DNA from 4 places in the Streptomyces sp. NPDC003393 genome. Region 3 is predicted to be linked to each of the others. Evidence: riboswitches for the same ligand, from Rfam matches in the RefSeq annotation. Region 3 holds a riboswitch; each other region holds the start of a gene.

Region 1 (4,574 bases), on a different contig from region 3:
AGGCCGGTGTCGGCGCCCGGGCCGGCCACGGCGTCGACATCGTGGCTCTGGGGGACGCGCTCGACTGGCGGCTGCTGCTGGAGCATCTGCACGACGTGCGCGGGGTGCGCCGACTGATGGTCGAGGGCGGCGGGACGGTGCACACCCAGCTGCTCCAGCGGCAGCTCGCCGACGAGGTGCAGCTCGTCCTGGCCCCGCTGTTCGTCGGCGACCCCCGGGCGCCCCGGTTGTTCGGTCCCGGCGCGTATCAGGGCGGGCGGCTGCGACGGGTGGAGACGCGGGCCATCGGCGACGTCGTCCTCGTGCGTTACGAGCCGACCGCGCCCGGCACCGGGGACGAGGCCGTCCCCGCGGACCGGCACTGGCTCAGGATCGCCTGCGAGCTGGCGGCCCAGTGCCCGCCCTCGCGGACCGCTTTCAGCGTGGGCGCGGTGGTGGTCGCCGCCGACGGCACCGAGCTCGCCCGGGGCCACTCGCGGGAGGGCGGCGACCCGGTCGTGCACGCGGAGGAGGCGGCACTGGCCAAGATCGATCCGGCCGATCCGCGGCTGCCGGCCGCCACGGTGTACAGCAGCCTGGAACCGTGCGCCCGACGTGCCTCCCGGCCGCGCCCGTGCGCCCGGCTGATTCTGGACGCGGGGGTACGGCGGGTCGTCACGGCCTGGCGGGAACCGGACACGTTCGTCGAGGCCGCCAACGGGGCCGCGGTGCTCCTGGGCGCGGGCGCGGACGTCGTCGTGCTGCCCGAGTTCGAGGGTCCGGCCCGGGAGCCCAACCGGCACCTGGAAGGCGAGGCCCTGGCCCGGGCGGAGGAGAGGCGCTGACGGAGGCGGAGGAGGGGCGCCGGCGAGGGCCGGACCGAGCGTCGGAGAAAGGCCGGACCGAGCGTCGAAGAAAGGGGTGCGCGGGCCGCCCCGCGGATGGCGTACACTGGTGTCATGCCGACGCGGGGTGGAGCAGCTCGGTAGCTCGCTGGGCTCATAACCCAGAGGTCGCAGGTTCAAATCCTGTCCCCGCTACTGAAGGCTCAGGGCCGGAATCCGAACGTGGATTCCGGCCCTGAGTGTTTTCGACCCCGGGTCCGATCCGGGAATCCGCTTCGCGCATGCGCGCGTGGGACGCGCCGGTGATGGTCACGCTCGGCAATTGGATGATCTCCCTCCGCATAACATCTGAGACACCGTCAAATCCTCTGTGACTGCTGTGATGCAGGCGACTCGCCCGTTTTTCGGTGTCCTGGCCCAAAAGTCCTGGCCAAAAAGGTTTAAGGATCAAGCCGGACGGCTTGGAATCGCGCCCCGGCGTCTATTAACGTTCGATAACGCAGCGCGGTCGTCCCAGCCGTCACAAGAGGCGGCTCCGTGCGCACGCGCCGAATCCCGCGAGGGAACCGGGGAACCACCAACGTGGGGTGAATCGCGCGTCATCCACCGTGGCAGCACGGCTGATTGACGCGCGTAGGAGACCTTCCCGCTCCGAACCCGTCAGCTAACCCGGTAGGCGAGACGGAAGGAAAGGAGTACGCCCGAGTGGCGTCCAACCGGCCCGCACCAGAAGCCCCGTCCCTGCCGAGCCAGCGCACCGAGACCTTCGGATACGGCGCTCGGCGCCCCGACGAGGGCCCTTGGGAGGAGTGGAACCCCACCGAGGACTCCCTCCGCCCGGTACGTGGCCGACACCGGGTGGCCAAGCAGCGCGGCGGCGGGCTCGCCCGCAGCTCCACCGTGCTCGGCGTGGGTGTCATAGCCGCCGTCGGCGCGGGCGGCATGGCCAGCGCCAACACCGGCAAGCCCCCGGTCTCCATCTCGATGCCCGACCTGCCCTCCGTGGAGTCCCTGCCCGCCGTCGGCGCGCTGTTCCACGAGACCGACCACGACGCCCCGCAGGGCTCCGCGACCGTGCTCAGCGACGTCGGCGTGAGCTCCGCCGAGACCGGACAGGGCACCTCGGACGCGGGCGAGACGCTGCGCAACCGCATCATGGCCCAGGCCGAGCAGCAGCAGGTCCAGGTCGAGGCCAAAACCCAGCGGGCCGCCGAGGAAGCCGCCGCCAAGAAGGCCCAGGAGGCGGCCGCCAAGGCGCAGAAGGAGGCCGAGGCCAAGGCCGCCGCCGCGAAGAAGAAGGCGGAGGAGGAGGCCAGGAAGAAGGCCGAGGCGGAGCGGCTGGCGGCGCTGGCCAAGCAGTACACGCTGCCGACCTCCTCGTACACCCTCACCTCCACCTTCGGTGAGGCCGGCTCCATGTGGTCCTCCGGCTACCACACCGGTCTGGACTTCGCCGCACCCACCGGCACCCTGATCAAGGCGATCCACAGCGGCACCATCACCGAGGCCGGCTGGGCCGGGGCCTACGGCTACCGCACGATCCTCACCCTCGACGACGGCACCGAACTGTGGTTCTGCCACCAGTCGTCGATCAGTGTCTCGGTCGGGCAGAAGGTGACCACGGGCGACGTCATCGGCCGCGTGGGCGCCACCGGCAACGTCACGGGCCCCCACCTGCACCTGGAGGTCCACCCCGGCGGCCAGGCCACCGGCATCGACCCGATGGCGTGGCTGCGGGAGAGGGGCCTCAACCCCTGAGGCCCCGGGCGTCGAAGCCCGTTTACGCGATTTTTGCGGTCAGGTCCGGCGGGGCGCGGAATGGGCCCCGCCGGCCTGGTCGTTGACGCCGTACATGACTTCCCATCGCAAGCTTGGCTCGTCCGACCTCGAGGTCTTCCCGCTCGCCCTCGGCGGCAACGTTTTCGGCTGGACCGCCGACCAGCAGCGGTCCTTCGCCGTCCTGGACGCCTGCACGGCGGCAGGCGGCAACTTCATCGACACCGCCGACTCCTACTCGGCATGGGTGGAGGGCAACGAGGGCGGCGAGTCCGAGACGATCATCGGCAGATGGATCAAGGAGCGCGGCAACCGCTCCGACGTCGTCATCGCGACCAAGGTCAGTCAGCACCCGGACTTCCGGGGTCTGTCCGCCGCTAACATCAAGGCGGCGGCCGACGCCTCCCTCACGCGCCTGGGCACCGACTACATCGACCTGTACTACACCCACTTCGACAAGCCCGAAGTGCCGGTCGAGGAGATCGTCGGCGCGCTCGACGAGCTGGTGAGGGCGGGCAAGGTGCGGCACATCGCCGCCTCCAACATCTCCGCCGAGCGCCTCCGGGCCTCCCTGGACTTCTCCGACCGCGAGGGCCTCGCCCGGTACGTGGCGCTCCAACCGCACTACAACCTCGTCTCGCGCGACACCTACGAGGGCCCGCTGCGGGACGTCGCCGAGCGGTACGGCCTGGCCGCCGTGCCGTACTACGCGCTCGCCTCCGGCTTCCTGACCGGCAAGTACCGGCCCGGCGCGACGGTGGACAGCGCGCGGGCGCAGGGCGCCGCCAAGCACCTGGAGACCGACCGCGGCCGGAAGGTGCTCGCCGCCCTCGACGAGGTCGCCCGCGCCCATGACACCGAGGTCGCCACGGTGGCCCTGGCCTGGCTCGCGGCCCAGCCGACAGTGGCGGCCCCGATCGCCTCGGCCCGGACGGTGGAGCAGCTCCCGGCGCTGCTGGGAGTGGCGGAGCTGCGCCTGACGGACGACGAGATCGCACGGCTGACCAGGGCGTCGGCCTGAGCTCCGGCCCGGCAGCCCGGCGGCTGAGTGCGGCAGCCCTACGGCTGAGTCCGGTAGGGGTTGTACGGGCCCGCGGGGTGCGGCGCCACCGGCCCGGCAACGCCGTACCCCGGCCCGGGCGCACCCGTACCGTGCCCCGGCCCGGGCGCACCGGCCCCCGGCAGGCCCGGCGCGTGCAGCACCGGGCCGGGCATGCCGGGCCAGGGCGGCTGCGGGTGCGCCGCGTACCTCTGCGACTGCCCGTACACCCCGTACACGGGCCAGGGCGGGGCGACGACCCGCACCGGCGGGGCGGTCATCCGGGCCGCGTGGTCGAGCGCGGGCTGGGCGACCTCGCGCCGCCGCCACATCTCGTGGAGGAGCTCACGCTCCCGTACGGCGAAGTCGGCCCCGGCCCGTCCGAGGCGGCCCCGGCGGCGCAGGAAGGCCAGCGAGGTCGCGTACGCCTCGTACTGGGCGACGGTCCGGGCGGCCGGCTTGCCGAGGTGGTGTCCGGCGTAGTCGCGGGCCATCCGGCGGGCCCGCATCGAGCCCAGGGCGAACGGCTCGGCCGGGGTGAGCCACCCGGCGGCGGCGTACGCGGGCAGTTCCTCGCGGACGGCCCGCAACTCGCGCTGCCGGGTCCAGATGACCAGCCAGGTCAGCAGCCCGAACGCGGGCACCATGAAGGCGCCGTAGACGGCGTAGAAGCCGAACACGCCGAAGGTGGACGATCCGTTCCAGAAGGCGTGCATGCCCATCGCGAGCAGCAGCCCGGCCGGTGGCAGCAGCAGGCGACGCAGGCGTCGGCGCTCACCGGTCATGGTCGCGGCGATGCCGAAACCGATGCCGGTCAGCACGGTGAACAGGGGATGCGCGAACGGTGACATGACCACGCGCACGAAGAAGGTCGCCGCGGTGACGGAGGCGATGCCCCGGCCGCCGGCCATCTGGTCGGCGCCGAACGCGGTCCC
Region 2 (4,574 bases), on a different contig from region 3:
GTTCGCCGAGGAGGGTCCCACGGCCGAGGAGATGGAGCGTGCCCAGGCCCAGCTGGAGCGCGAGTGGCTGGACCGGCTCGGCACGGTCGCGGGCCGCGCGGACGAGCTGTGCCGGTACGCGGTCCTCTTCGGTGACCCGCAGCTCGCCCTGACCGCCGTCAAGCGCGTCCTGGAGGTGACACCCGAGGAGGTCCAGGAGGTCGCCAAGGCACGCCTGCGCCCCGACAACCGCGCGGTGCTCGTCTACGAGCCGACCACCGCCGACACGCCCGAAGCCGGCGACACCCAGGACGCGGACGCCGCGGCCACCGACGACACCGAGGAGGCGGCGAAGTGACCGAGCTCGCCACCATGGACTTCCACCCCCAGCCCAAGGCGGGCGAGGCCAAGCCGTGGGCGTTCCCGGCGCCCGAGCGCGACACGCTCGACAACGGCATGACCGTCCTGCGCTGTCACCGCCCCGGCCAGCAGGTCGTCGCCGTCGAGGTGCTGCTGGACGCCCCCCTGGACGCCGAGCCGGCCGGCCTGGACGGCGTCGCCACGATCATGGCGCGGGCCTTCTCCGAGGGCACCGACAAGCACTCCGCGGAGGAGTTCGCCGCCGAACTGGAGCGCGCCGGCGCCACCCTCGACACGCACGCCGACCACCCCGGCGTACGACTGAGCCTGGAGGTCCCCGCCTCCCGTCTGGCCAAGGGCCTCGGCCTGCTGGCCGACGCCCTCAGGGCGCCGGCGTTCGCCGACTCCGAGGTCGAGCGGCTGGTGCGCAACCGGCTCGACGAGATCCCGCACGAGCTGGCCAACCCCTCCCGTCGCGCCGCCATGGAGCTCTCCAAGGAGCTGTTCCCGGCCACCGCGCGCATGTCGCGCCCGCGCCAGGGCACCGAGGAGACCGTCCGCGGCATCGACGCGGCGGCCGTGCGCGCCTTCTACGACCGGCACGTCCGCCCCTCCACGGCCACCGCCGTGGTCGTCGGCGACCTCACCGGCATCGACCTCGACGAGCTGCTCGGCCAGACCCTGGGCGCCTGGACCGGCTCGCCGGCCAAGCCGCGGCCCGTGCCGGCGGTGCACGCCGACGACACCGGCCGGGTGGTCATCGTGGACCGTCCCGGAGCGGTCCAGACGCAGCTGCTCATCGGTCGCATCGGACCCGACCGGCACGACCGTGTGTGGCCGTCCCAGGTGCTCGGCACCTACTGCCTCGGCGGGACCCTCACCTCCCGTCTGGACCGCGTCCTGCGCGAGGAGAAGGGCTACACCTACGGTGTGCGGTCCTTCGGTCAGGTGCTGCGCTCGGCGCCCGACGGCTCGGGCGCCGCGATGCTCGCGATCAGCGGCTCGGTCGACACGCCGAACACCGCTCCGGCCCTGGACGACCTCTTCACGGTGCTGCGCAAGCTCGCCGCCGAGGGCCTCACGGACGCCGAGCGGGACGTCGCCGTGCAGAACCTCGTCGGTGTGGCGCCGCTCAAGTACGAGACGGCCGCCGCCGTGGCGAGCACGCTGGCCGACCAGGTCGAGCAGCACCTGCCCGACGACTACCAGGCGACGCTCTATCAGCAGCTCGTCGCCACCGGCACGGTGGAGGCCACCGCGGCGGTCGTCCGCGCCTTCCCGGTGGACCGGCTGGTGACGATCCTGGTCGGTGACGCGGCGCAGATCAAGGAGCCCGTGGAGGCTCTGGGCATCGGGCAGGTGAGCGTCGTCACGGCCGAGTAGCGATCCGCGGCGACTCCGTCCGGCACGGGCGCGAGGCACGCGCGCGTGGGGCCCTGGTGACCGAAGCGTCACCGGGGCCCTGCGATGTCCGAATTGGGGTAGAGGTTGCCTGTCTGCCCTGTGGCATGCGCTACAAAAGTCCGAATCGGTTTGGGAAGTGACCAAGCTCCCCTCTAGCGTCGGTCCGGCTGTTCGTCGGGCAGTGCGCCGCACCCGCGGCACCGGACAGCCATCGCCGAGTCCCCGTACGGCGCGAGCCAGGGGAGCCGGGGACCCACCCAGTCCCTGGGGTGAATCGGACACCCGCGCGCAGCGAGGGGTCCGTAGGAGACCTTCCTGCTCCGAACCCGTCAGCTAACCCGGTAGGCGAGAGGGAAGGAAAGGACCAGCGTCTGCATGGCGTTCACGCGCGCCACCGGGAAGCATCGCCGCCCCAGCCGCATGCACCGCACCACCGCTTGCGCGGTGGGTGCCGCGGCACTCACCACCACCGGAGTCCTCGGCACTCTCGCCGCCACACCGGCCCTGGCCGCCGAGGGTCCCGCCCCCGAGGAGACCGGCCTGACCCCGGTCGTCACCATCGGTGACAGCGTCGCGGCGAAGATCGATGCCCAGGCCACCGCCCAGCGGAAGGCCGCCGAGCACAAGAAGGCCGAGGAGGCCGCGCGCAAGAAGGCCGAGGCCGCGCGCAAGAAGGCGGCCGAGCTGGCGAAGAAGGAGCGCGAGGCCAAGGAGCGCGCCGCCCGCGAGGCCGAGCGCAGGCGCCTCAACGCCTTCGTGTCGCCGATCGCCGGCTCGTACGTCTCCACCGGTTACAGGACCGGCGGCTCCCTGTGGTCGTCCGGTTCCCACACCGGCGTCGACTTCCATGCCGCGAGCGGCACCTCCGTGCACGCCGTCGGCCGCGGGACCGTCGTCCAGGCCGGCTGGGGCGGGGCCTACGGCAACCAGGTCGTGATCAGGATGGCCGACGGCCTGTACACCCAGTACGGCCATCTGTCCTCCATCGGCGTCTCGGTGGGCCAGCAGGTCGTCCCGGGCCAGCAGATAGGCCTGTCCGGCGCGACCGGCAACGTCACCGGACCGCATCTCCACTTCGAGGCACGCACCACTCCGGAGTACGGCTCCGACATCAACCCGATTCTCTACCTCCGCCGGCACGGTGTGAACGTCTGAGCGACCCACGTGGTCCTGTCCGAAAGCCCCGGCCGGTGAGGCCGGGGCTTTCGGCGTTCCAGGTGGATCGCTGTCCAAAAAATGTGGCTGGATTCCGGCCTGCCGTCGGAAATTGCCGTTCACTGGAATACAGTCGCAACGGGCGTCCGGTGCGGCGCACAGACGGGGATTCCGGCGGGATTCAGGCGGAGGTCGGTCATGCGTATTCCGGCGCACTCGGTGTGCACGGCGATCCGGGACGACATCGTCGCCGGAGTCCATGAGCGCGGCAGCCGGCTCACCGAGGAGGTCCTCGCCCGCCGCTACGGCGTCTCGCGGGTCCCCGTGCGCGAAGCCCTGCGCACCTTGGAGGCCGAGGGCTTCGTGGTGACCCGGCGGCACGCCGGGGCGTGCGTGGCGGAGCCGACCGAGCAGGAGGCGGCCGACCTGCTGGAGATGCGGCTCCTGCTGGAACCGCTGGCCGCGTTCCGGGCCGCCCAGCGGCGCACGGAGGCCCACCTGAAGGTGCTGCGGGGGCTGGTCAGGCTGGGGCAGGAGCGGGCGGGGAGCGGCGGCGGCGAGGAACTGCGGTCCCTGGGGAGCTGGTTCCACGAGACGCTCACCCAGGCCTGCGGCAGCCCGGCGCTCACCACCATGCTGACCCAGTTGCGGCACAAGATCGCCTGGATGTACTCGGTGCCGGTCCCGGCCGACCCCGTGAAGTCCTGGGCCGAGCACGGCGCCATCGCCGACGCGGTGGCGCGCGGCGACGGCGAGCGCGCGCGGGCACTGACCGCCGTGCACGCCGAGCGCGCGAGCGCCGCCCATCGCGTGAGGACTTCGCAACGTCCCGTAAACACGTCGGGTGCACGGAATTAACGCGGCGGCCGTATACAAGAAGGGCTGTTCAGCAGGGGGTATTTTTCCTTGCCCTTTTCCGTGAGTGGCATTCCGGTCTGCCGGAATTTCGCTCGGTGTGTTGCGGGATCGGTCTTTCGAGATGAGTGGGAAAGGGCGAAACCGCGCCACCCCGGACCGGGTGATGCGGTTTCAGCGTCCCGGACGGGACGTCAGCGCTCGATCGGGCCGTCAGACCGTCTCGGGAAGCTCCTCGAGTCCCTCGGAGACCAGCTTGGCCAGCCGGTCCAGGGCGGCGTCCGCGCCCTCGGCGTCGGAGGCCAGGACGACCTCCTCGCCGCCCTGGGCGCCGAGGCCGAGGACGGCCAGCATGGAGGCCGCGTTGACGGGGGTGCCGTCGGCCTTGGCGATCGTCACGGGGACACCTGCGGCCGTGGCGGCCCGGACGAAGATGGAAGCGGGGCGGGCGTGGAGGCCCTCGGCCCAGCCGACGTTGACGCGGCGTTCAGCCATGTGATGCTGCCCTTCGGGATATCAGGGTTGTCTAGACCAGTTTCCCACACGTGAGGCGTGCCCGGAGCGGCACGGTGTCCCGTCCCCGCACGCGTCGGACCGCGGCCTCGATCCGACCCGTTTCCTCGCGCGGTTCCTCCACAGACTGCCTCGCGCCGTTGTCGGACGCTAGCCGTACTCTGGGCCCCATGCAGACCTCGTCGGACCGGCATGAGTATCCCGCCCACTGGGAGGCCGACGTGGTGCTGCGCGACGGCGGCACAGCCCGGATCCGCCCCATCACCGCCCAGGACGCCGACCGCCTGGTCAGCTTCTACGAGCAGGTC
Region 3 (4,574 bases):
GGATCCTCCGCGCCGAGGCCCGCGACGACCACGCGGCGCTGACCGTGCGCACCCTGGGCAGCAGCACCCGGGAACTGACCGCCGACCACATCGTGGCGGCGACCGGTTACCGCGTCGACCTGGCCGCGCTGGGCTTCCTCGGCCACGAGCTGCGCACGGAAGTCGCGGTGAGCCGGGGTGCCCCGAAGCTCGGGGCGGGCTACGTCTCCTCGGTCCCGGGCCTGTACTTCACGGGCCTGCCGGCGGCGGCGTCGTACGGCCCGGTGATGCGCTTCGTGTGCGGCACGGAGTTCGCCTCGCCACGGCTGGCCCGTCATCTGGCGACGGCCCACGGCTGAGCATTCGCGGACGGCGGAGGCGAGTTGGAGGGGGGTGACCCGGTGCAGCGAGGGCCGAACGGGGTCGTCCGGTTCCGGTGGGGCCGGGGGTGCGGCGGATCCGTATTCTCTGATCATGCCCGCTCCCCTTGCACCTGCCCTCATCGCCACCGACCTGGACGGAACGCTGCTGCGCGGCGACGACTCCGTGTCCGAACGGACCGTGGCCGCGCTCGCGCGGGCCGAGGCGGCCGGTGCCCGGCACCTCGTCGTGACCGGCCGGCCGGCGCCGAGGGTCCGGGCGCTGCTGAAGGCGCTGGGCTCCACGGGCCTCGCGGTGTGCGGGCAGGGGGCGCAGCTCTACGACGCCGGGACCGACCGTCTGCTGTGGTCGGTCACGCTGGACACGGAGACGGCGGAGACCGCGCTCGGCAAGATCGAGGCCGAGGTGGGAGAGGTGTACGCCGCCGTCGACCAGGACGGGGCGGACGGGCTCACGCTCATCGAGCCGGGATACCGGATGCCGCATCCGACCCTGCCGGCGTGGCGGGTCGAGCGGCGCGAGGAGCTGTGGCAGGCGCCGATCAGCAAGGTGCTGCTGCGCCATCCAGTGCTGTCCGACGACGAGTTGGCCGAGGTGGCCCGTGGCGCGGTCGGCTCGCTCGCCACGGTCACCATGTCGGGGCCCGGGACCGTCGAACTCCAGCCCTGCGGCATCACCAAGGCGACCGGACTGGCGCTGGCCGCCGAGCGTCTGGGGCTCGGCCGGCACAGCGCCCTGGCCTTCGGTGACATGCCGAACGACATCCCCATGTTCCAGTGGGCCGCCCGGGGCGTGGCCATGGCCAACGCCCATCCCGAGCTGAAGGCGGTGGCCGACGAGGTCACCTCGTCGAACGAGGACGACGGCATCGCCGTCGTCCTCGAGCGGTTGTTCCCCCAGGGCCTGTCCGACGATTCCGATCGGACAGGCCCTGGCGAACGGGTGGGGCGACCGATCAGTACGCGCTGAAGACGTTGTCGATCGAGCCGTACCGGTCGGCCGCGTAGTTGCAGGCGGCCGTGATGTTCGCGACCGGGTCGTAGATGTCGAACGAGGTGCCGTCCACGTGGTACGCGTTGAAGGTCGGCTGGATGACCTGCAGCAGGCCCTTGGAGGGAATGCCCTTGGCGGCGTTGGAGTCCCACAGGTTGATGGCCCGCGGGTTGCCGGACGACTCGCGCATCACATTGCGGTAGATGCCGTGGTAGCTGCCCGGAATGCCCTTTTTGTGCATGATTGCGAGGGACTCGCGGATCCAGCCGTCGAGGTTGTTCGAATGGGCCACCGTGCTCACGGCCGCGGTGGTGCTCTTGGCCGGAGTGGCGGCGGAGGCGCTGGTCGCGCCGATGAGCGGCAGAGCGAGGACGGCCGCACCCGCGCCGCCGGCGACGAGGGTGCGAACGAGACGGGTGGTGCGGGTGCGGCGCTGGACCTGAGCGGACATGCGGATTCCTCTCCTACGCCTGCGAGGTGAGCTGTCGGGTTCGGGCGGGGAGGTGCCCGGCCGCGTCCCGTGGGACGTGGCTTCACCCCGAGCCGTTCCGGCGCGACGTACAACGCTCCGGCCCGGCGACTTACCTGGGTCCCCCGCTCCTGCCATGAGTGGTTCAGTCGATGGGCATCGGGCGGCGGCAGGATTCGGCGTCCGCTCGATGGACCGGGAACGTATGCGACAGCACATGTCCGGAACAAGTGCTCGGTTTGCGGATCGTCCTAGTTGACCTTGATCTGTGGCATATGGGGTGCTTGATCCTTTGCTATCGCCAAGGGTCAACTGGCATGCGGGGGAAGGGAAGGCGAGAAGACGGGCCGCACGGAGGGTCGAGGGCCCGGCGTGACCCAACTCACGGAATTATGGAGAGAGGAGCAATTACGGCCAAACGGGATTGAGATGACAATAGGGTTAAATCGGGCCATGGAGTGTTCGGGCATGATGGTCGTCACTTCGCGTGACGTCATGGCCTGTGCGTACGTGTACACCTGTGCGCATGTGTGCGAGTGAAGGCGGCCCGGGGTAGGGAGAGATGAGTCGCTAAATATATGCTCATGTGTGGTGATAAGCGGTCATATCGGGCGTGATCCGATAGTGCCTGGCCTGTAGCGGTGGGCGCCATCGGTGATCGAAACGTGACCGGATACGCTGACTTGAGTGATGGCAGCGACCTATCGACAAACCGTGTAAGCGCCAGCAGACACCAGCAGACAGGAGACCCCTCGTGACCGTCGTCGGGCCGTTCGGGCTGAGCGTGCGGGACCAGGCTCTCGAAGCCGATGTCCAGGCCGGATTGGCGGCTGTCGAGGAAGGGCTGATCGAGGCCACCAAGAGCGAGGTCCCCTTCATCACGGAGGCCGCGCAGCACCTGGTCAAGGCGGGCGGGAAGCGTTTCCGACCGCTGCTCGTGATGCTGGCGGCGCAGTTCGGTGACCCGTACGCGCCGGGGGTCGTGCCCGCGGCCGTGGTGGTGGAACTGACCCACCTGGCCACGCTCTACCACGACGACGTGATGGACGAGGCCGCCGTGCGGCGCGGGGTGGCCAGCGCGAACACCCGCTGGGGCAACTCCGTCGCCGTCCTCACCGGTGACTTCCTGTTCGCCCGGGCCTCCCAGATCCTCGCCGACCTCGGGCCCGAGGCGGTCCGCGTGCAGGCACTGGCGTTCGAGCGGCTGGTCACCGGGCAGATCCTGGAGACGGCGGGGCCGCAGGACGGACGGGATCCGGTCGACCACTACCTGGACGTGCTGGGCGGCAAGACGGGGTCGCTGGTGGCCGTCTCGTGCCGGTTCGGCGCGATGATGTCCGGCGCCGACGAGACCGTCGTGGACGTGCTGACGCAGTACGGCGAGCGGCTGGGTGTCGCGTTCCAGCTGGCCGACGACGTGCTGGACATCGCCTCCGACTCGCACGAGTCGGGCAAGACCCCGGGGACGGACCTGCGGGAGGGCATTCCGACCCTGCCGGTGCTGAGGCTGCGCGAGCGCGCACAGCGGCTGGGCCTGTCCGAGGACCTCGCGCTGTGCGAGCTGCTGGACTCCGACCTCAGTGACGACGCACGGCACGCGGAGGCGCTCGCGGCGCTGCGGGTGCACCCGGCCCTGGAGCAGGCCCGTCGGGACACCGTGCGGTACGCGGAGGAGGCGCGCGCCGCGCTGGCGCCGCTGCGCGAGTGCGACGCGAAGGCCGCGCTGCTCGAGCTGTGCGACGCGGTGGTGCACCGCGCCGGCTGAGGCCGGTTCTTCCCGGAGCGTCCTGTCGGGGTCGCTTCTCCTCACGGACACGGGCGGCGTCTCCACCCGACCCCTACGGGACGGGTGGAGACGCCGCCGCTTCGTGTCATACCGCAGGCGTACGCGGAGTTGGCTCCGCGGTCTGACGCTTCCGCGCTGTCGATTTGGTCAGATGGAAACCACGGACCACACCACTCCTCACCGATTCGGGTGAGAATGGCGGCTCGGGGGTGGGAGCAGTACAGACGGGCAGCCGCCGCCGACGACGGAGGTAAGGCACACATGACACCGTACGAATCCGACGACGCCAGGGGCGCGGCGGTCGACGACCCGCACTCGGCGCGGCGCAAGGCCGCCCGCTACGTCGTTCCGGTCGCGGTGGTGGGGGTGGCGGCGGCGACGATCGGGCTCGTCCCCGCACTCGCCGACTCCGGCGACCCGGACCTTCCGAAGATCACCGCGCAGCAACTCATCGAGAAAATCGCCAAGTCGGACGTCCAGCAGCTGTCCGGCACCGCCAAGATCACCACCGACCTCGGTCTTCCGGACCTCGGCGGTCTGGAGAGCGGCCTGCTCTCCGGTGCTGCCAAGGGCGGTGACGGATCGTCGGCCGATCCGAGCACCAAGCTGACCGAGCTGGCCTCCGGCACGCACACCCTGCGCGTCGCGGCCGACGGCCCGGACCGGCAGAAGGTCTCGCTGATCGAGAGCGCCGCCGAGTACAGCCTCATCCACAACGGCGCGGACGTCTGGGGCTACGACAGCAAGTCCAACGAGGTCTACCACAGCACCGCGGACCAGGACGGCACCCAGCACCGGGACGAGGTGCCGGCCACGCCCAAGGACTTCGCCGACCAGGCCCTGAAGTCGGTCGACGACACCACCTCGGTGACGGTGGACGGCACCGCCCAGGTGGCGGGCCGGGACGCCTACCGGCTGGTCATCAAGCCCAAGCACGCCTCCGGCACCACGGTCGGTGTGATCAGC
Region 4 (4,574 bases), on a different contig from region 3:
CGGTCTCCCCGGGCAGCACATAGTGCAGCCGGTGCCGGATCTGCTGCTCGGCGTAGGCGTCGTCCTGCCAGCGCGCCTTCAGGTCGCGCAGCTGCTCGACCCGCTCCTGGGCCTGCCGTTTCTGTCGCTTCAGGTCGGTGATGTCGGCACGCTGGGAGACGTACTGCCGCATCGGGTAGGCCAGGGCGACCACCAGCGAACAGACCACGAGCGCCAGCAGCGCGGCCCGCCCGGTGAGCCGGGAGCGTCGGGCCTGACGCCGGGTCTGGGAGCGGTAGACGCGGGCCGCGGTCTGCTCGCCGAGCAGCCTGAGCCTGGTCGTGGTGGAGAACCGGTCCCGGTCATTCCGGTCCTTCACGGCCATGGTCCCGCCTCCCCTGCACACGTGCGTACGTCCCCGGACACGGTACGGGACCGGGCACGGAGACGTACGGGCGACTGGCTGAGCCTCACCCCGGGTCGGGTCGGCCCCGGGAGACCTCGGCCTAGGCCCTGAAGCGCGGGAAGGCGCTGCGGCCGGCGTACACGGCGGCGTCGTCGAGGATCTCCTCGATGCGCAGCAGCTGGTTGTACTTGGCGACGCGCTCGGAGCGGGCCGGGGCGCCGGTCTTGATCTGGCCGCAGTTGGTGGCGACGGCCAGGTCGGCGATGGTGACGTCCTCGGTCTCGCCGGAGCGGTGGGACATCATGCACTTGAAGCCGTTGCGCTGGGCCAGCTCGACGGCGTCCAGGGTCTCGGTCAGCGAGCCGATCTGGTTCACCTTCACCAGCAGGGCGTTGGCGGTGCCCTCCTCGATGCCGCGGGCCAGACGCTCGGGGTTGGTGACGAACAGGTCGTCGCCGACCAGCTGGACCTTGTCGCCGAGCTTGTCGGTGATGACCTTCCACCCGGCCCAGTCGTCCTCGAACAGCGGGTCCTCGATGGAGACGAGCGGGTAGGCCGCGACGAGCTCCTCGTAGTACTCCGTCATCTCGGCGGCGGAGCGCTCCTTGCCCTCGAAGAGGTACTTGCCGTCCTTGTAGAACTCGGAGGCGGCGACGTCGAGCGCGAGGGCGATCTGCTCGCCGGGCGCGTACCCGGCCTCCTTGATCGCCTCGAGGATGAGGTCGAGGGCCTCGCGGTTGGAGCCGAGGTTCGGGGCGAAGCCGCCCTCGTCGCCGAGGCCGGTGGACAGGCCCTTGGTCTTCAGGACCTTCTTCAGCGTGTGGTAGACCTCGGTGCCCCAGCGCAGCGCCTCGGAGAAGGACTCCGCGCCGATCGGAGCGATCATGAACTCCTGGATGTCCACGTTGGAGTCGGCGTGCGAGCCGCCGTTCAGGATGTTCATCATCGGCACCGGCAGCAGGTGCGCGTTCGGGCCGCCCAGGTAGCGGAAGAGCGGGAGGTCGGACGCCTCGGAGGCGGCGTGGGCGACGGCGAGGGAGACACCGAGGATGGCGTTGGCCCCGAGGGAGCCCTTGTTGTCGGTGGCGTCCAGGTCGAACATGGCCTGGTCGATCAGACGCTGCTCGGTGGCGTCGTAGCCGACGAGCTCCGGGCCGATCTGCTCGATGACGGCGAGGACGGCCTTCTCGACGCCCTTGCCCTGGTAGCGGTTGGGGTCCCCGTCGCGCAGCTCGATGGCCTCGAAGGCACCCGTCGAGGCGCCGGACGGAACGGCGGCACGACCCGTGCTGCCGTCGTCGAGGCCGACCTCGACCTCGACCGTGGGGTTGCCTCGGGAGTCCAGGATTTCCCGGGCTACGACGACGTCGATGGACGGCACGAGCATCTCCTTCGTGGATGTGACGCTGAAAGTGCGGGGCTTGTGAGCCTTGCGACTAGAGCCTAACCGTCCCCGGGCCCCGGCCGTCCGACCGACCGTCCCGTGGACAGGGTGACGGCCACATTGTTCCACACCGGAACAAAAGGAGGGAGCAGTTGCGGAAAGTCGAGGGAAACCGCCGGCGAAAAGGGCCCCGCCCCGGCGCGTACGGGGGAACACGCGCCGGGGCGGGGGGACTGGGGGGACGGGACCCACGGGACGGGGAGCCCGCGGGAGGGGAGCGGACCCGCGGCCCGCGCCGCCTACTTCAGGTGCAGCTGCTGGCCGGGGAAGATGAGGTCCGCGTCCTCGACGATGTCCTTGTTCAGCTGGAACAGCTTCTCCCAGCCGCCCTTGACGTGGTGCTCGGCGGCGATGGAGCTGAGCGTGTCACCGGAGACCACCTTGTACTCGCCGTCACCCTTCTCGACCTTCTTGCCGGCCGGGGTGGTGACGGTCTTCTTCGGGGCCGGACGCGTGGCGGAGCGGTCGGCCGCCTGCTGCTCGGTGGAGCGGGTGGTGGTGCTCTTGGGCGCGGTGCTCTTGGCGGCGCTGCCGGCGGGGGCGGTGGCACCGCTGTAGGGGGTGCTCGACAGGCCCTTGCCGCACACCGGCCAGGCGCCCTTGCCCTGACCCGCCAGCACCTTCTCGGCGACGGCTATCTGCTGCGCCTTGGAGGCCAGGTCGGCGCGCGGGGCGTAGGCGGTGCCGCCGAACGCGGCCCAGGTGGAGTTCGTGAACTGCAGGCCGCCGTAGAAGCCGTTGCCGGTGTTGATGGACCAGTTGCCGCCGGACTCGCACCGGGCGACCGCGTCCCACTCGGAGGCGGTGGCGGCGGAAGCGTTGCCGGCCGCCATCAGCGGGCCGGCGACGGCGGCGGAGGCGACACCGGCGAGTGCGATGGCGCGGGTGGCCTTGGAGGAACGACGGTGCTTGCCCTTGCCGGAAAACAGCATGGATGGATCCCCTCACCGACGCCTGCGAGGTGAGCTGTCGGGTTCGGGCCGGTTGAGTTGCCCGGCCGTGCCCTCGAAGAGGCACGGCTACACCCCAAGCCGCTCGGGCGAACTGCCCGCTGCGGCACTTACCTTGGGTCCCCCGCTCCTGCCTACGGCGCTCGACGCGACGACTGTTCCCGTGCGGCCGCCGGCAGGATTCGGCGTGGCGGCAGCCGGGGCTCGCGGTGGCGAGCGGTCATGACCGTAGACACGAGATCGACGGGATTTCAAAGACGATCACGGCTTCTGAGACTCATCCCACACTTTCACCGAATGGGACATTCAGTACGAAGTGTGACGTGAACTCCTGCTAGTTCTGGGCGCTTTCGACCGGGACATCCAGGCTCTGACCGGCGACGATGCGGTTCGGGTCGGAGCCGATGGCCGCCTCGTTGGCGTCGTAGAGGGCGTGCCACCCGCCGTGGACGTCAAGGGAGTCGGCGATGGAGGCGAGCGAGTCGCCGGCGCGGACGGTGTAGGAGTCGGCGGAGGCGGTGTGCGCGCCGCCGTCGCCCCGGGAGGCGTGCCGGCCGCCGGCCGCGCTCTCCGTCAGGTCCTCGGCGGCGCTGCCGCCGCGGTGCCGGCCGGTGCCCAGGGCCCCGGTGTCGACGAGAGCCGAAGATCCGACACTCTGCCGGTAGTTGTCCGAGTCGTCCCGGTCGGGTGCGGTCGAAGGCGACGCTTCGGGCGTCGCGACACCCTCCGTGCCGGACCCGGGAGTCGCACCGGACTCGGGGGCGCCGCCCTGCTCGCCGGACCGCGAGGGCGCGTCGGACGGATTCACGGGGGATGCGGAGGACGAATCGCCCGAAGAGGAGGATCCGGCACCGAGGCCGGCGTCCGAATCGGACGAGGACGAACCGGAGTTGCCGTTGTTCCGCGACGAGTCATCGAGCCCGGGGTCACTCACATCGGACGATCCGGACGTGCCGGATGCATCACTCGACTCCGACGATCCCGACGCATGCGACGAGTGGGACGCACCGGAGGAGCGGGAGGAACCGGACCTCGAGGACGAGTCGTAGCCAAGACCCGTGTCGACCTTCGCGGCACCGGTGTCCTTGGTGAGCCCGGAGAGCAGGCCGCAGGTGGGCCAGGCGCCGGGGCCCCGGTCGGCGAGGATCTTCTCGGCCACGGCTATCTGCTGGGACCGGCTGGCCTGGTCGGCGCTCGGGGCGAAGTCGAGGCCGCCGTACTCCTCCCAGTCGTCCTGGGTCAGCTGCAGACCGCCGTAGTAGCCGTTGCCGTTGTCGGCGCTCCAGGAGCCGCCCGTCTCGCACTGGGCCACCTTGTCCCACGTAGTGCCGTCGGCCGCGTGCGCGCCGGTGGCGCCGAGGAGCGGGATGGCGATGGCGGAGCCGGTCACTCCGGCGGTGACGAAGAGGGCCGGAGCCTGACGGGGGCGACGGTGACGGCCGTTCCCGGAGAGCATGCAAGGACCTTTCGGCGACAACAGATACCGACGTGACGGGTGATGCTCGTACGCCACGCTGATGCGTGAACGTATCGGCTGAGGATCCTCCGTCACAAGTTCATGCCGCGCAGATCACGTGAAGATCACACAGTTGAACGTGTGTCACCTTTGCTTCCGTCAACGCCGTTCTGCCGGTGGGAGGCCACGCTCTGCCGGGGTGAAGCGCACGGGCAGCGTCCGCAGTCCCCGCATGATGAGTCCGCCACGCCGGCGCAAGTCGTCCGGTTCGGCGTCGAGTCGGAGGTCGGGAAGCCGGGTGAGGAGCGTGGCGAGGGCGGTCTGGCCCTCCAGGCGCGC

What was found. A riboswitch is a leader RNA that binds a small molecule or an ion and turns the genes downstream of it on or off. The one in region 3 is predicted to bind cyclic di-AMP.
Region 1: another riboswitch for cyclic di-AMP. It lies ahead of ACWDUZ_RS20830 (M23 family metallopeptidase); the one in region 3 lies ahead of ACWDUZ_RS13335 (transglycosylase SLT domain-containing protein).
Region 2: another riboswitch for cyclic di-AMP. It lies ahead of ACWDUZ_RS19495 (M23 family metallopeptidase); the one in region 3 lies ahead of ACWDUZ_RS13335 (transglycosylase SLT domain-containing protein).
Region 4: another riboswitch for cyclic di-AMP. It lies ahead of ACWDUZ_RS06285 (transglycosylase family protein); the one in region 3 lies ahead of ACWDUZ_RS13335 (transglycosylase SLT domain-containing protein).

Annotation. Positions count from the first base shown of each region.
Region 1 is NZ_JBSFRB010000020.1:113,033-117,606, forward strand. It holds gene ACWDUZ_RS20820 (dihydrofolate reductase family protein) at 1-824, shown strand, start outside; tRNA gene ACWDUZ_RS20825 (tRNA-Met) at 946-1,019, shown strand; cyclic di-AMP (ydaO/yuaA leader) riboswitch at 1,361-1,518, shown strand; gene ACWDUZ_RS20830 (M23 family metallopeptidase) at 1,530-2,582, shown strand; gene ACWDUZ_RS20835 (aldo/keto reductase) at 2,677-3,621, shown strand; gene ACWDUZ_RS20840 (PrsW family intramembrane metalloprotease) at 3,660-4,574, opposite strand, start outside.
Region 2 is NZ_JBSFRB010000018.1:116,017-120,590, forward strand. It holds gene ACWDUZ_RS19485 (M16 family metallopeptidase) at 1-337, shown strand, start outside; gene ACWDUZ_RS19490 (M16 family metallopeptidase) at 334-1,722, shown strand; cyclic di-AMP (ydaO/yuaA leader) riboswitch at 1,946-2,106, shown strand; gene ACWDUZ_RS19495 (M23 family metallopeptidase) at 2,119-2,898, shown strand; gene ACWDUZ_RS19500 (GntR family transcriptional regulator) at 3,097-3,756, shown strand; gene ACWDUZ_RS19505 (HPr family phosphocarrier protein) at 3,967-4,248, opposite strand; gene ACWDUZ_RS19510 (GNAT family N-acetyltransferase) at 4,437-4,574, shown strand, end outside.
Region 3 is NZ_JBSFRB010000010.1:109,018-113,591, forward strand. It holds gene ACWDUZ_RS13325 (FAD-dependent oxidoreductase) at 1-338, shown strand, start outside; gene ACWDUZ_RS13330 (HAD family hydrolase) at 454-1,329, shown strand; gene ACWDUZ_RS13335 (transglycosylase SLT domain-containing protein) at 1,316-1,804, opposite strand; cyclic di-AMP (ydaO/yuaA leader) riboswitch at 1,808-1,984, opposite strand; gene ACWDUZ_RS13340 (polyprenyl synthetase family protein) at 2,577-3,587, shown strand; gene ACWDUZ_RS13345 (LolA family protein) at 3,870-4,574, shown strand, end outside.
Region 4 is NZ_JBSFRB010000004.1:200,928-205,501, reverse strand. It holds gene ACWDUZ_RS06295 (FtsB family cell division protein) at 1-364, opposite strand, end outside; gene eno (phosphopyruvate hydratase) at 486-1,772, opposite strand; gene ACWDUZ_RS06285 (transglycosylase family protein) at 2,069-2,761, opposite strand; cyclic di-AMP (ydaO/yuaA leader) riboswitch at 2,766-2,931, opposite strand; gene ACWDUZ_RS06280 (transglycosylase family protein) at 3,114-4,235, opposite strand; gene ACWDUZ_RS06275 (cytochrome P450 family protein) at 4,395-4,574, opposite strand, start outside.